Regions from separate parts of the Cupriavidus sp. 10L43_2 genome, predicted to be linked through region 3. Evidence: predicted binding sites of a transcription regulator. Region 3 holds the regulator's gene; each other region holds the start of a gene.
What was found. Region 3 encodes HrcA, which represses chaperone genes, less so after heat shock. Its sites were predicted from a motif close to TTAGCACTCNNNNNNNNNGAGTGCTAA; they were not measured.

Region 1 (4,135 bases), on a different contig from region 3:
TACACGCTGCTTCACATTTTGCTGTACACGCTGGTGATGATCGCCGCCACGCTGCTGCCGTTCGTCTACGGCATGAGCGGCTATATCTACCTCGCCGCCGCGCTGGGCCTGGGGCTGGTGTTCCTCGGCTACGCCTGGAAGCTGTTCCGCAACTACTCGGACGCGCTAGCGCAACGCACCTTCCGCTATTCGATCCTGTACCTCTCGCTGCTGTTCGCGGCGTTGCTGGTGGATCACTACTTCAAGTTCGTGCCGCAGGTCTGATGGCCCGCCTGCGGCATCTTGCCGCGCCCGGAGGCCAGCGCCGATGTGATCGGCGATACTTCCGGGCACCTCTCCCGACCACCGCGTATCCCGATGACTCTCCCCGGCTCTCCGTCCCTCCTTGCCCAGTTCCGCCGCCTCTGCCTGCTGGCACTCTGCACGGCTCTGCTGGCCGCCTGCGGGCAGCCCAAGCCCTCGTTCAAGAACGTGGATATCTCGGGCGCCACCGAGTTCGGCAAGGACTTCTCGCTGCTGGACCCGAGCGGCAAGACCCGCACGCTGGCTGACTTCAAGGGCAAGGCCGTGGTGATGTTCTTCGGCTACACGCACTGCCCGGACGTCTGCCCGACCACGATGGCCGAGCTGAAGGCGGTGATGGACAAGCTCGGCCCGGACGCCGACAAGGTCCAGGTGCTGTTCGTGACCGTGGACCCGGAACGCGACACGGGCGCGCTGCTCGGCCAGTACGTGCCCGCCTTCGACGCCCGCTTCCTGGGCCTGCGCCCGGCCGACGAGGCGGCGCTGAAGAAGGTGACCAAGGACTTCAAGGTCTTCTACGCCAAGGTGCCGGGCACCTCGCCGAACAACTACACCGTGGATCACTCGGCCGGCAGCTATGTGTTCGATACCAACGGCCAGCTGCGCCTGTTCCTGCGCCACGGCCAGGGGCCGGACCCGATCGCGCATGATTTGAAGCAGCTGCTGTCGTAAGGCGAAGGCAAGACAAAAAAAGGGCCGGTCGCAAGACCGGCCCTTCTGCATTGCGGGGAGCGGAGGATCAGGCGAAAGCCGCCAGCGCACCCTTCATCTTCTTCATCGCGGCCGCCTCGATCTGGCGGATGCGCTCGGCGGAGACGCCAAACTCGTCGGCCAGCTCATGCAGCGTGGCGCCGCCCGAGCCGTCGTCGTTCACGTCCAGCCAGCGTGCCTCGATAATGCGGCGGCTGCGGGCATCCAGACGCTCCAGCGCCTCGACCAGCCCTTCGACCTGCATGCGGTCCTGGCGCTTGGCCTCGAGCACGCGGGTCGGCTCGTTGTGGTTGTCCGCCAGATACGCGATGGGGGCGAATTCCTCCTCGCCGTCGTCGATCTGGCCTTCCAGCGCCAGGTCGCCGCCCGACAGGCGGGTCTCCATCTCCATCACTTCTTCGGGCTTCACGTTCAGTTCGCGCGCCACGGCTTCCACCTGCTCGGGCGTGAACGTGTGTGCGCCGGTCTTGTGGCTGCGCAGGTTGAAGAACAGCTTGCGCTGGGCCTTGGTGGTCGCCACCTTGACCATGCGCCAGTTCTTCAGCACGTATTCGTGGATTTCGGCCTTGATCCAGTGCATCGCGTACGACACCAGACGCACGCCCTGATCCGGGTCGAAGCGCTTCACGGCCTTCATCAGCCCGATGTTGCCTTCCTGGATCAGATCCGCATGCGGCAGGCCGTAGCCCAGGTACTGGCGGGCGATGGACACCACCAGACGCAGGTGGGACATCACCAGCCGGCGGGCGGCATCGACGGATTCATGGTCGCGCAGGTCGCGCGCGAGGCGCTGCTCTTCCTCGGCGGTCAGCAGCGGAATCCGGTGGATAGCCTGGATGTAGCTATCCAGATTGCCCACTGCGGCCGGGAAGGCGAGCGCGAGGCTGCCAGCGGCGGCATTCTTGGGGGCCATCGGCAGACGGCCAGAAATCTTGGTTGGGTCGGCAGACAGAACTGCGGTCACGCTTATTGCTCCTTTCGCATCCGGCGGTAGGTTGCCGGCGTGCCTCGATTCCAGAATCGGAAGAGTCACTGCACTGCAACGCATATTAGCACTCAGGTTCGGCGAGTGCTAAGTTAGAGCTTCTATAGGGTTGATAGTTCCGGACAATGAATATCGTTGTTGGGATAGTCTAATGGGCCTCGGTGCGGCGTCCGCGCCTTGTCTGGCAAGGGCTGGCGGGCCGCCAGCGTCGCGTACCATGATTAGAGGGAACTCGCCCCGATCGGTTTCATCGTGATTTCGGGATGCTGTATTGCGCATTTCGCTACACTGGCGGCCAGCTTTCCGCTGTTTTCCCGTTGTTATCCCATTGCCAGGAGTCCTGTCATGTCTGCCATCGAACACTTGCTCAAGCCCCATGTGCGGGACATCGGCGAGTTCACGGTCCGCCGCCTGCTGCCCGCCGCCGCCACGCAGACCGTGGGCCCCTTCATCTTCTTCGATCACCTCGGTCCTGTGTCGATGCCGCCGGGTAATGGCATGGATGTGCGGCCCCATCCACATATCGGCCTCGCGACCGTGACGTATCTGTTCGAAGGCGAGATCACGCACCGTGACAGCCTCGGCAGCGAGCAGGTGATTCGCCCTGGCGACGTGAACTGGATGACCGCCGGCACCGGCATCACGCACTCGGAGCGTTCGCCAGACGCCGCGCGCCAGGCCGGTCCGCTGCTGCATGGCATCCAGACCTGGGTGGCGCTGCCGAAGACGCATGAGAAGGATCCGCCGTCGTTCCACCACCACCCGGGCGCCACGTTGCCCAAGCTGGAGCTTCCCGGCGTGCGGATGATCGTGATTGCCGGCGACGCCTTCGGCGCGGAATCCCCGGTCCGCGTGTACAGCCGCACGCTTTACGTGGCCATCGACATGGAAGCCGGCGCGACGCTGGTGATTCCGCCCGAGCACGTGCAGCGCGGGCTCTATCCGGTGGAAGGCGATGTGACGATCGATGGCGAGGCGCTGGCGGGGGAACACCTCGCCGTGCTGGTGCCGGGCGAGCCGGCCACGCTGACCGCGACCACCGCCGCGCGCGTGATGCTGCTGGGCGGCGATCCGACCGACGGCCATCGCTTCATCTACTGGAACTTCGTGGCGAGCACCAAGGAAGACATCGACGACGCCGCGCGCCGCTGGGAGAACGACGAGTTCCCGCACGTGCCGGGCGAGACCGAGCGGATTCCGCTGCCTCCGCGCCGGCCTTAATCGGCTCTAATCGTCCGTAATCGTCAGACCGGGCTCGTCCAGGCCACGCGCGTGGCCTGCTTCAGGCAGTCCTGGATGGTCGCTACCTGCGTGGCGATGGGCGCCGGCACCGGCGCGTCGCCATCGAGCACCTTGCGAATCCAGGCGGCGGTCAGGCCGACGTCGGTGCCCGGCGGCAGTTCGGGCACGTCGCCAATCGACCCGCCTATCGGATCGACCAGCGTCCGCTGATGGCCGTCGTGCAGCCAGTCGATGCGGCCGCTGCGGCGGGCATCCGCCACCACTTCCCCTTCGGTACCGCGCGCCAGCAGCACGTTGGCAGGCTCGTGGGAGAAGTAATCGGTCAGCGTCTCGCGGTATTCCGGATGGGTGTAGCTATAGAGCCGCAGCGCCTCGGCCGGCGTGTGGCTGCCCACCGGCTGCAGCATCTTGACGATGGTGTGCGAGGAATTGCGCAGGCCGATGATCGGACGCTTGTCCAGCAGGCGCGAAAGCGCTGGAGACAGCACATCGATCGGCAGTACGGCCAGCGGATTGGCGGCGTCGCGCAACTGGTCCTGCGCGGCCTGCGTGGTGGCGCAGAGCGGCACGCCGAGCGCCTCGAACAGCTGCATGCTCGTCACCCGGCCGTTGAACTCGCGCGAGCCGTGCACCAGCGTCGGCACGCCTTCGCGCGCCAGCAGCAGCGCCAGCAGCGGCACCAGATTCGGCTGCTTGCGCGCGCCGTTGTAGCTGGGGATGACGACCACGGGCTTGTCCGGCGGCGGCGCCAGCGCGGCGCAGTGTCCGTGGGCGGCCTCGAGCATGCCGGCCAGCTCGTGCGGCGCCTCGCCCTTGATCCGGTAGGCCATCAGCACGGCGCCCAGTTCGATGTCGGAGACGCGGCCGGCCAGCATCGCATCGAACAGCACCTGG
Region 2 (4,135 bases), on a different contig from region 3:
TTTGCAGCGCGGTGCGGGTCACCTTGGTCGGGTCCAGCACGCCCATTTGCACCAGGTCGCCGTACTCGCCCGAGGCAGCGTTGTAACCGTAGTTACCGTTGCCTTCGATCACCTTGGCCACCACGACCGAAGCCTCTTCACCAGCGTTCAGCACGATCTGGCGCAGCGGTTCTTCCATGGCGCGCAGCACGATCTTGATACCGGCGTTCTGGTCGGCGTTCTCGCCTTGCAGACCCGAGATCGCAGCGCGGGCGCGCAGCAGGGCCACACCACCGCCGGGGACGATGCCTTCTTCCACGGCAGCGCGGGTGGCGTGCAGCGCGTCTTCCACGCGTGCCTTCTTTTCCTTCATTTCGACTTCGGTGGCAGCGCCAACCTTGATCACGGCAACACCGCCGGCCAGCTTGGCCACGCGCTCTTGCAGCTTTTCACGGTCGTAGTCCGAAGTGGCTTCTTCGATCTGGGCGCGGATCTGCTTCACACGGCCTTCGATGGCCGAGCCGTCGCCGGCGCCGTCGATGATGATCGTGTTTTCCTTGCCGATCTCGATGCGCTTGGCTTGGCCCAGGTCGTTCAGGGTCGCCTTTTCCAGCGTCAGGCCGATTTCCTCGGCGATCACGGTACCGCCGGTCAGGATGGCGATGTCTTCCAGCATGGCCTTGCGGCGGTCGCCGAAGCCCGGGGCCTTCACGGCAGCGGTCTTCAGGATGCCACGGATGTTGTTCACCACCAGCGTTGCCAGGGCTTCGCCCTCGACGTCTTCGGCGATGATCAGCAGCGGACGGCCAGCCTTGGCCACTTGCTCCAGCACCGGCAGCAGGTCACGGATGTTCGACACCTTCTTGTCGAACAGCAGGACGAACGGGCTGTCCAGGGCAACAACCTGCTTTTCCGGGTTGTTGATGAAGTACGGCGACAGGTAGCCGCGGTCGAACTGCATGCCTTCCACGACTTCCAGCTCGTCGGCCAGCGACTTGCCGTCTTCCACGGTGATCACGCCTTCCTTGCCAACCTTGTCCATGGCTTCGGCAATGCGCTCGCCGATCGAGGCGTCGCTGTTGGCCGAGATCGCGCCAACCTGGGCGATTTCCTTGCTGGTGGTGGTGGGCTTGGACAGCTTCTTCAGCTCTTCCACGGCAGCGCCGACAGCCTTGTCGATGCCGCGCTTCAGGTCCATCGGGTTCATGCCGGCGGCAACGAACTTCATGCCTTCGCGGACGATCGACTGGGCCAGCACGGTAGCGGTGGTGGTACCGTCACCGGCGTTGTCGCTGGTCTTGGAAGCCACTTCCTTGACCATCTGCGCGCCCATGTTCTGGAGCTTGTCCTTCAGTTCGATTTCCTTGGCCACGGACACGCCGTCCTTGGTCACGGTCGGGCCGCCGAAGCTGCGCTCCAGCACCACGTTGCGACCCTTCGGGCCCAGGGTCACCTTCACTGCGTTGGCGAGAATGTTCACGCCTTCGACCATCTTGGCACGGGCGGCGTCGCCGAACACTACGTCTTTTGCTGCCATGTTCTGTTTCTCCTGATCTGTACGAGTGACGCGTGGATTACTTGTTGACCACGGCCATGATGTCTTCTTCGCGCATGACCAGCAGTTCCTGGCCATCCACCTTCACGCCTTGGCCGGCATACTTGCCGAACAGCACGCGGTCACCCACCTTGACGTCGAGGGCAATGTTGTTGCCCTTGTCATCCTTCTTGCCGGGGCCGATGGCGAGGACTTCGCCTTGATCGGGCTTCTCGGCAGCATTGTCGGGAATCACGATGCCGGATGCGGTCTTGGTTTCATTGTCCAGACGCTTCACGATCACACGGTCGTGCAGAGGACGCAGGTTCATACGGACTCCTAGGTACAAAAAGTGAGTTTTGATTCACAAATGGCCGTCTGAAGGCGACGGCCAACGGTTTTCGGGTACCGCAAGGGCTCTGTTAGCACTCACCCCCGGGGAGTGCTAATTATAGGGACGAGGGTTGTCGTTTTCAAGACAGGGGCTGAATACGGGGTTTCCCTACACAAGGGTTTACCCTATGGCTTATGATCCGCCGCAACCGTGGAGTCTATATCTTGGCGAATCCCATTCCGAAGTCGATACCGATGCCGAACGACCCGGACCTTGTGCCGGGCATGCCTTACCGCCACTACAAGGGCGGCGCCTACCGTGTGACCGGCCTGGGCCGCTTCGAGGCCGACCTGGCGCCCGTGGTGGTCTACGAGTCCATGCGCGACCGCTCGATCCTGTGGGTGCGCACGGCGGAAGTCTTCACCGAGCCAGTGCGGACCGACGCGGGCGAGATGCCCCGCTTCGCGCCGGACTGGCCGGCCGCGCTGGCCTGCCTGGACTTCCTGCCGCGCCAGACCGTGCTCCAGGCGCTGGCGCTCTATGAGGCGCCCTATCGCCGCTACCACGACCGCACCCATGTGCTCGAGATGTTCGAGGTGGCGCACGCCCGGGGCCTCGCGCTGAACCCGGCGCAGGCGCTGGCGGTGCTGTTCCATGACGCGGTGTACGTGCCCGGCTGCGAGCACAACGAGGCCGCCTCGGCGGCGTTGATCGAAACGATGGTGGGGGATGTGGATGCCGACGTGCTGCGTCAGGCCATGCAGATCGTGCTGGACACCCGCGCGCACACGCCGACGGCGCCCGACGCGGCCACGGTGCTCGATCTGGACCTGTACCGGCTGGCGGCCCCCGCCGAGGCGTTCGACGCCTATACGCAAGCCGTGTTCGAGGAGAACCGCGCGCTGCTGGCCCGGCGCACCGGGCTGGCCGGCGCGGCGCTGCACGCGGCCTTCATGGCACGCCGCGTGGGCTTCCTCACTACGCTGGCGCAGCGCGAGCGGCTGTTCCTGACGCCCGCCTTTGCCGATGCCGAGCAAGCCGCGCGCGACAACATCGCCCGGATCGCGGCCGCCCGGCCCCGGGCTTAGTCGAGTCCGCTGCTGTCGAGGTAGCCCAGCGCCTCGCGCACCTCGCGGCGCGCCTTGAGCACATAGCCGACCCGGCGGTCGCGAATGACGAGGACGAGCACCTCGGCCTGCACCATCTCGCCGAAATGATGGGCCGCGCGATGGAGGGTGAGCCCGGCAAGCTGGGCGAGCTGGTCGGCCGGCAGGCCGTCATCGCCGGCCTCGAGCAAGGCGCGGCAGATGGCCGCGCGCGCGGGCACGGCGAGCAGCGCAAACGTCAGCGCGCTTTCCTGAGTGGCCATGTCCAACCCCGTGTCGTCGTGTATGCAGTGGTTTGTAGCGCGGTAACGCGGCAAACGCAAGCCTCGACGGCATTCGTCCCGCCCCCGTTGGCACGGGAAGTGGGGCGAAATAGACCTAACTGCGGGGCCTAACCTGGACGATGCGGCCGGCCCGGACCAGCCGGGCCGACGCGGCCAGCGTGCCTCAGACCACGAACGGCAACTGGCGCTGGCGCTTGCCAGTGAGGCGGAACAGCGCGTTGGCCACTGCCGGCGCGATGGCCGGCACGCCCGGTTCCCCGAGGCCGGTCGGGTTGTCCTGCGAGGGGACGAAGAACACGTCCACCTGCGGGGCGTCCGGCATGCGGGGCGGCGGGTAGTCGGGGAAGTTGCTGTTCTTCACCGCGCCGTTCTCGATCTCGATGGCAAACCCGGGCCGGGTCATCGACAGCCCGAACACGCAGCCGCCCTGGATCTGCGCCTCGGCCGAGAGCGGATTGACCACGCGGTTCGCGTGCACGCCGGCGGTCACACGGTGCACGCGCGGCTCACCCTTGACTACCGACACGTCCACCACATAGGCCACCACCGAGCCGAACGACTCATGCACGGCCACACCCCAGGCATGCCCCTTCGGCAGCTTCTTCTTGCCGTAGCCGGACTTGTCCACCGCCAGTTGCAGCGCGGCGCGGTGCCGGGCGTGCTTTTGCGGGTCCAGCCGGGCCAGGCGCCACGCCACCGGGTCCTGCCTGGCGGCGGTAGCCATCTCGTCGGCCAGCGTTTCCTTGACGAAGCCCGTGTGCGTGTTGCCCACCGAGCGCCACCAGAGCACCGGCACGTCCACCTTCGGATGATGCACGGCCAGTTGCAGCGGCACGTCGTAGTCGTTCTCGACGATGCCCTCGGTCATCGTCACGTCCACGCCGTTCTTGACCATCAT
Region 3 (4,135 bases):
GCCTCCGGCGCGTTCACGCCGCGTGAAACCGAGTATGGCAGCGGCAAGGCGGTGTTCAAGCACTACATCGTTCCGTACTTCCCGTACAACCGCTGAATCCCTAATTTCTGAAATCGTCGATCCGGCGCCGGTCGCGCTTGGTCGGGCGGCCCTGTAGCTGCGCCGTCGGCTCAGGCTGCATGCGCCGCCGTTCCGCCTCTTCCTGACGCCGGGCCTGGCTTGCCGGCGTTTCTGCATACAGCGTCTGCGCCACGGGCGCCGACCCGCGCGAGGCGGCCACGCCCTTCACCTCGATCTCCCAACGCTGCTGGTGCGCGTCGATCATCACGGCGTCGCCGGGCTTCACTTCGCGTGAATTCTTGACCGGCTGGCCGTTGACCTCCACCCGGCCCCGCTCCACGGCCTCGGCCGCCAGCGAGCGCGTCTTGAAGAACCGGGCGCACCACAGCCATTTGTCGATGCGTTGCCGGGCACCCGCCTCGAAGTCCACATCCATCGTCTAACTCCTTGATTCCTTACGCCGCGGCACCGCGGGTCTGCGCCCGCGAGCGCCGCGCTTCCAACTCGTGCGGATGCGGCTGGCGCAATGGCCAACCTTGCAGATGCTGCAGCGCGATCTCGGCCAGCCCGGCAATCCAGTAGTCCGCATCATTCAGGCAGGGAATGAAATGGAATTCCTGGCCGCCCGCCACGCGGAATTCGGACTGCCCTTCCATGGCGATTTCCTCGAGCGTCTCGATGCAATCGGCCGGGAAGCCGGGGCAGAACACGTCCACGCGATGCGTGCCGACCTTGCCGAGTTCGGTCAGCGTCGGCGCGGTATAGGGCTGGAGCCATTCCGCCTTGCCAAAACGCGACTGAAACGTCACTTGATACTGGCCCGCTTGCAGGCCGAGCGCCTCGCCCAGCATCCGCCCGGTCTTCAGGCATTCGCAATGGTAGGGGTCCCCCAGATCCAACAATCGGCGCGGCAGGCCGTGGAAGGACAGGATCAGCTTGTCGCCGCGGGCAAAGTCCGGCATGCCGTGCTGCGCCCAATAACCCCTCACCTGCTGCTGCAGGGCCGAAATATAGGCCGGATGATCGTTAAAGTGCTTTATCAGTCGCAATTCCGGCTGATTTCGCCAGCCGGCGAGCACGCGAAAGACCTCGTCGAACGCGGTGGCCGTGGTCGTCCCGGAATACTGCGGATAAAGTGGCAATAACAGCACTTGTTCCGTACCCTGCCGGCGCAGGGCCTCCATAACCGAAGCAATCGACGGATTGCCGTAGCGCATGGCGCAGGCCACGGTCACGTCGTGGCCGAGCCGGTGCATGTGCTGCTGGAGCGCGTGGGCCTGACGCTCGGTGTGCACCAGCAGCGGCGAGCCGGTCATGTGCGCCTCGCGCAGCCAGATCGATTCGTACTTCATGGCCGAAGCGCGCGAGCGGAACGGCAGGATCAGCCCGTGCAGGATCGGCAGCCAGGCCAGACGCGGGATCTCGACCACACGGGGGTCGGACAGGAACGCCTTCAAATACTGCCCCACCGCCTTGGGCGTGGGCGAATCCGGCGTGCCCAGGTTGATAAGCAGGATGGCCGTGCGGGGCGCCTGGCCATGCTGGTAAGCCGGTTCTGCCGAGAACGTCATAGGGTTTCCGGAAATGGCGGGCGCCACGCACGCGCTGTCACGTGGCGTGCCCGCAAGCTGCCATCAGTTCTGGGAGAGCGCGCTCGAGAGCAGCCGCGCGGTGATGTCGACGATCGGGATGACCCGTTCATAGGCCATCCGCGTCGGGCCGATCACGCCGAGCGTGCCGACGATCTGCCCATCGACACCATAGGGCGCGGTAATGACGGCCATGTCTTCGAGCGGCACGAGCTGGCTTTCGCCGCCGATGAAGATCTGCACGCCCTGCGCGTGGCTCGAGACATCGAGCAGCTGCAGCAGGTTGGTCTTGTGTTCGAAGACATCGAACAGCCGGCGCAGCTTGTCCATGCTGGACGACAGGTCTTCCACCTCGAGCAGCTTGCGCTCGCCGGAGATGAACACCTGGTCGTCATCCTCGGCCATGGCGCTGCTGCCCGCCTCCACGGCGGCCTGCATCAGCGCTGACATATCGCGGCGGATGTCCTGCAATTCCACGCGCAGATGGCTGCGCACGGCATCGAAACTCATGCCGGCGTAGTGGGAATTGAAGAAATTGGCCGCCTCGATCAGCTGGGCGGGGGTGTACGGCAGTTCGGTCTGGATGATGCGGTTCTGGACGTCGCCCTCGGGGCTGACGATGATCAGCAGGATGCGCTTCTCCGACAGGCGCATGAACTCCACCTGGCGGAACGACTGGCCCCGGCGCGGCGTCATGATCACGCCGGCAAAGCGGGAGAGGTTCGACAGCGTATGCGCGGCGGCCGTGATCATCCGCTGCGGCCCCAGCTGCTGTCCGCCCAGCTGGCCCTGGATCTGGCCGGTCAGCGCGGCCAGTTCGGCGGTCATTTCGATCGTGCCGCCCTCCAGCGGGCGCGCCGTGAGCATCGAATCGACAAACAGCCGGTATCCGCGCGGCGTGGGAATCCGGCCGGCCGACGTATGCGGGCTGGCGATGAACCCCATTTCCTCGAGGTCGGACATCACATTGCGGATGGTCGCCGGCGAGAGATCGAGACCCGAGTACTTGGACAGGGTGCGCGAGCCCACGGGCTGGCCTTCGGCGATGTAGCGCTCGATCAGGGTCTTGAGAAGCGTTTTCGAACGTTCGTCCATAGTGCCCCGATTTTAAACAACTTTCCCCGGTTCGGGCGGGCTTCGCACCGGTGCGTGCCCGCCTACTGACAATGGTCACGGCGGTATGGTCTAATCCCGGCATGTCTGCCCCCCAGAACCCAGCCATCGCCCCCGCCGCCGCGCCCCGCGCCGCGTTCCAGACCGTTGCCCTGGTCGGCCGGTACGCGACCGCCGGCATCGAGGGCCCGCTCGAGGAACTGGCCGCCGTCATCTCGCGCAACGGCCAGGACGTGGTGTTCGAGCGCGAAACCGCGCAGGCGACCGGCCTCTCCGGCTACCCCGTCTTCTCGGCCGACGAGATCGGGCGCGAGGCCGACGTGGCCGTGGTGCTCGGCGGCGACGGCACGCTGCTGGGCCTGGCCCGCCAGCTGGCCGGGCTGAATGTGCCGCTGATCGGCGTGAACCATGGCCGGCTGGGCTTCATGACCGACATCCCGCTCGAAGACGTGACGCGCGCCCTGCCCGAGATGCTGGCCGGCCGCTACGAGGCCGAGACCCGCATGCTGCTGGAATCCCGCGTGATCCGTGACGACGGCGTGATCTTCTCCGCGCTGGCGTTCAACGACGTGGTGGTCAACCGCTCGGGCATTTCCGGCATGGTCGAGCTGGCCGTCTCGGTGGACGGCTATTTCATGTACAACCAGCGTTCGGACGGCCTGATCGTCTCCACGCCCACCGGTTCCACCGCCTACGCGCTGGCCGCCGGCGGACCGATCCTGCATCCTACGCTGTCTGGGCTGGTACTGGTGCCAATTGCTCCGCACGCGCTGTCCAATCGCCCGATCGTGCTGCCGCACGACGCCGAAGTGACGATCGAGGTGGCCACCGCGCGCGACGCGAGCGCCAATTTCGACATGCAGTCTCTGACCTCGCTGCTGCAGGGCGACCGGATCGTCGTGCGCCGCTCCAGCAAGACCGTGACCCTGTTGCATCCGGTGGGCTACAACTACTACGCCACGCTGCGCAAGAAGCTGCACTGGCACGAATACCCGACCGAGGACAACCGGCTCTGAGCCGGCCCCCACTCCCCCCAAGGCCACGATGCTCCGCAGCCTGTCCATCCGCGATTTCGTCATCGTCGATACGCTCGACCTCGACTTCACCACCGGCTTCACCGTCTTCACCGGCGAGACCGGCGCCGGCAAGTCCATCCTGATCGATGCACTGGCCCTGGTGCTCGGCGAACGCGCCGACGCCGGCGTGGTGCGCGAAGGCAGCACCCGCGCAAGCATCAGCGCCACCTTCGGCACGCACGCGGCGCTGGACGCCTGGCTGGCCGAGCGCGAACTGTCCGGCGACGAAACCGGCCTGGACGGCGAAGGCACCGTGCTGCTGCGCCGCACCGTCGATGCGGGCGGGCGCAGCAAGGC

Region 1: rpoH (RNA polymerase sigma factor RpoH) is a predicted target of HrcA. The motif match lies at 2,064-2,090, and genes of this name have one in related genera.
Region 2: groES (co-chaperone GroES) is a predicted target of HrcA. The motif match lies at 1,936-1,962, and genes of this name have one in related genera.

Annotation. Positions count from the first base shown of each region.
Region 1 covers NZ_JBFTJE010000026.1:26,906-31,040, forward strand. Annotated here, with positions in the region: gene cyoE (heme o synthase) at 1-264, shown strand, start outside; gene AC1DEL_RS26010 (SCO family protein) at 358-975, shown strand; gene rpoH (RNA polymerase sigma factor RpoH) at 1,043-1,927, opposite strand; gene AC1DEL_RS26020 (pirin family protein) at 2,345-3,220, shown strand; gene ybiB (DNA-binding protein YbiB) at 3,244-4,135, opposite strand, start outside.
Region 2 covers NZ_JBFTJE010000014.1:116,251-120,385, forward strand. Annotated here, with positions in the region: gene groL (chaperonin GroEL) at 1-1,516, opposite strand, end outside; gene groES (co-chaperone GroES) at 1,554-1,844, opposite strand; gene AC1DEL_RS19420 (DUF1653 domain-containing protein) at 2,102-2,935, shown strand; gene AC1DEL_RS19425 (winged helix-turn-helix domain-containing protein) at 2,932-3,216, opposite strand; gene AC1DEL_RS19430 (xanthine dehydrogenase family protein molybdopterin-binding subunit) at 3,401-4,135, opposite strand, start outside.
Region 3 covers NZ_JBFTJE010000005.1:207,130-211,264, reverse strand. Annotated here, with positions in the region: gene AC1DEL_RS09635 (hypothetical protein) at 1-96, shown strand, start outside; gene AC1DEL_RS09630 (RNA-binding S4 domain-containing protein) at 101-496, opposite strand; gene hemH (ferrochelatase) at 516-1,631, opposite strand; gene hrcA (heat-inducible transcriptional repressor HrcA) at 1,695-2,744, opposite strand; gene AC1DEL_RS09615 (NAD kinase) at 2,846-3,778, shown strand; gene recN (DNA repair protein RecN) at 3,807-4,135, shown strand, end outside.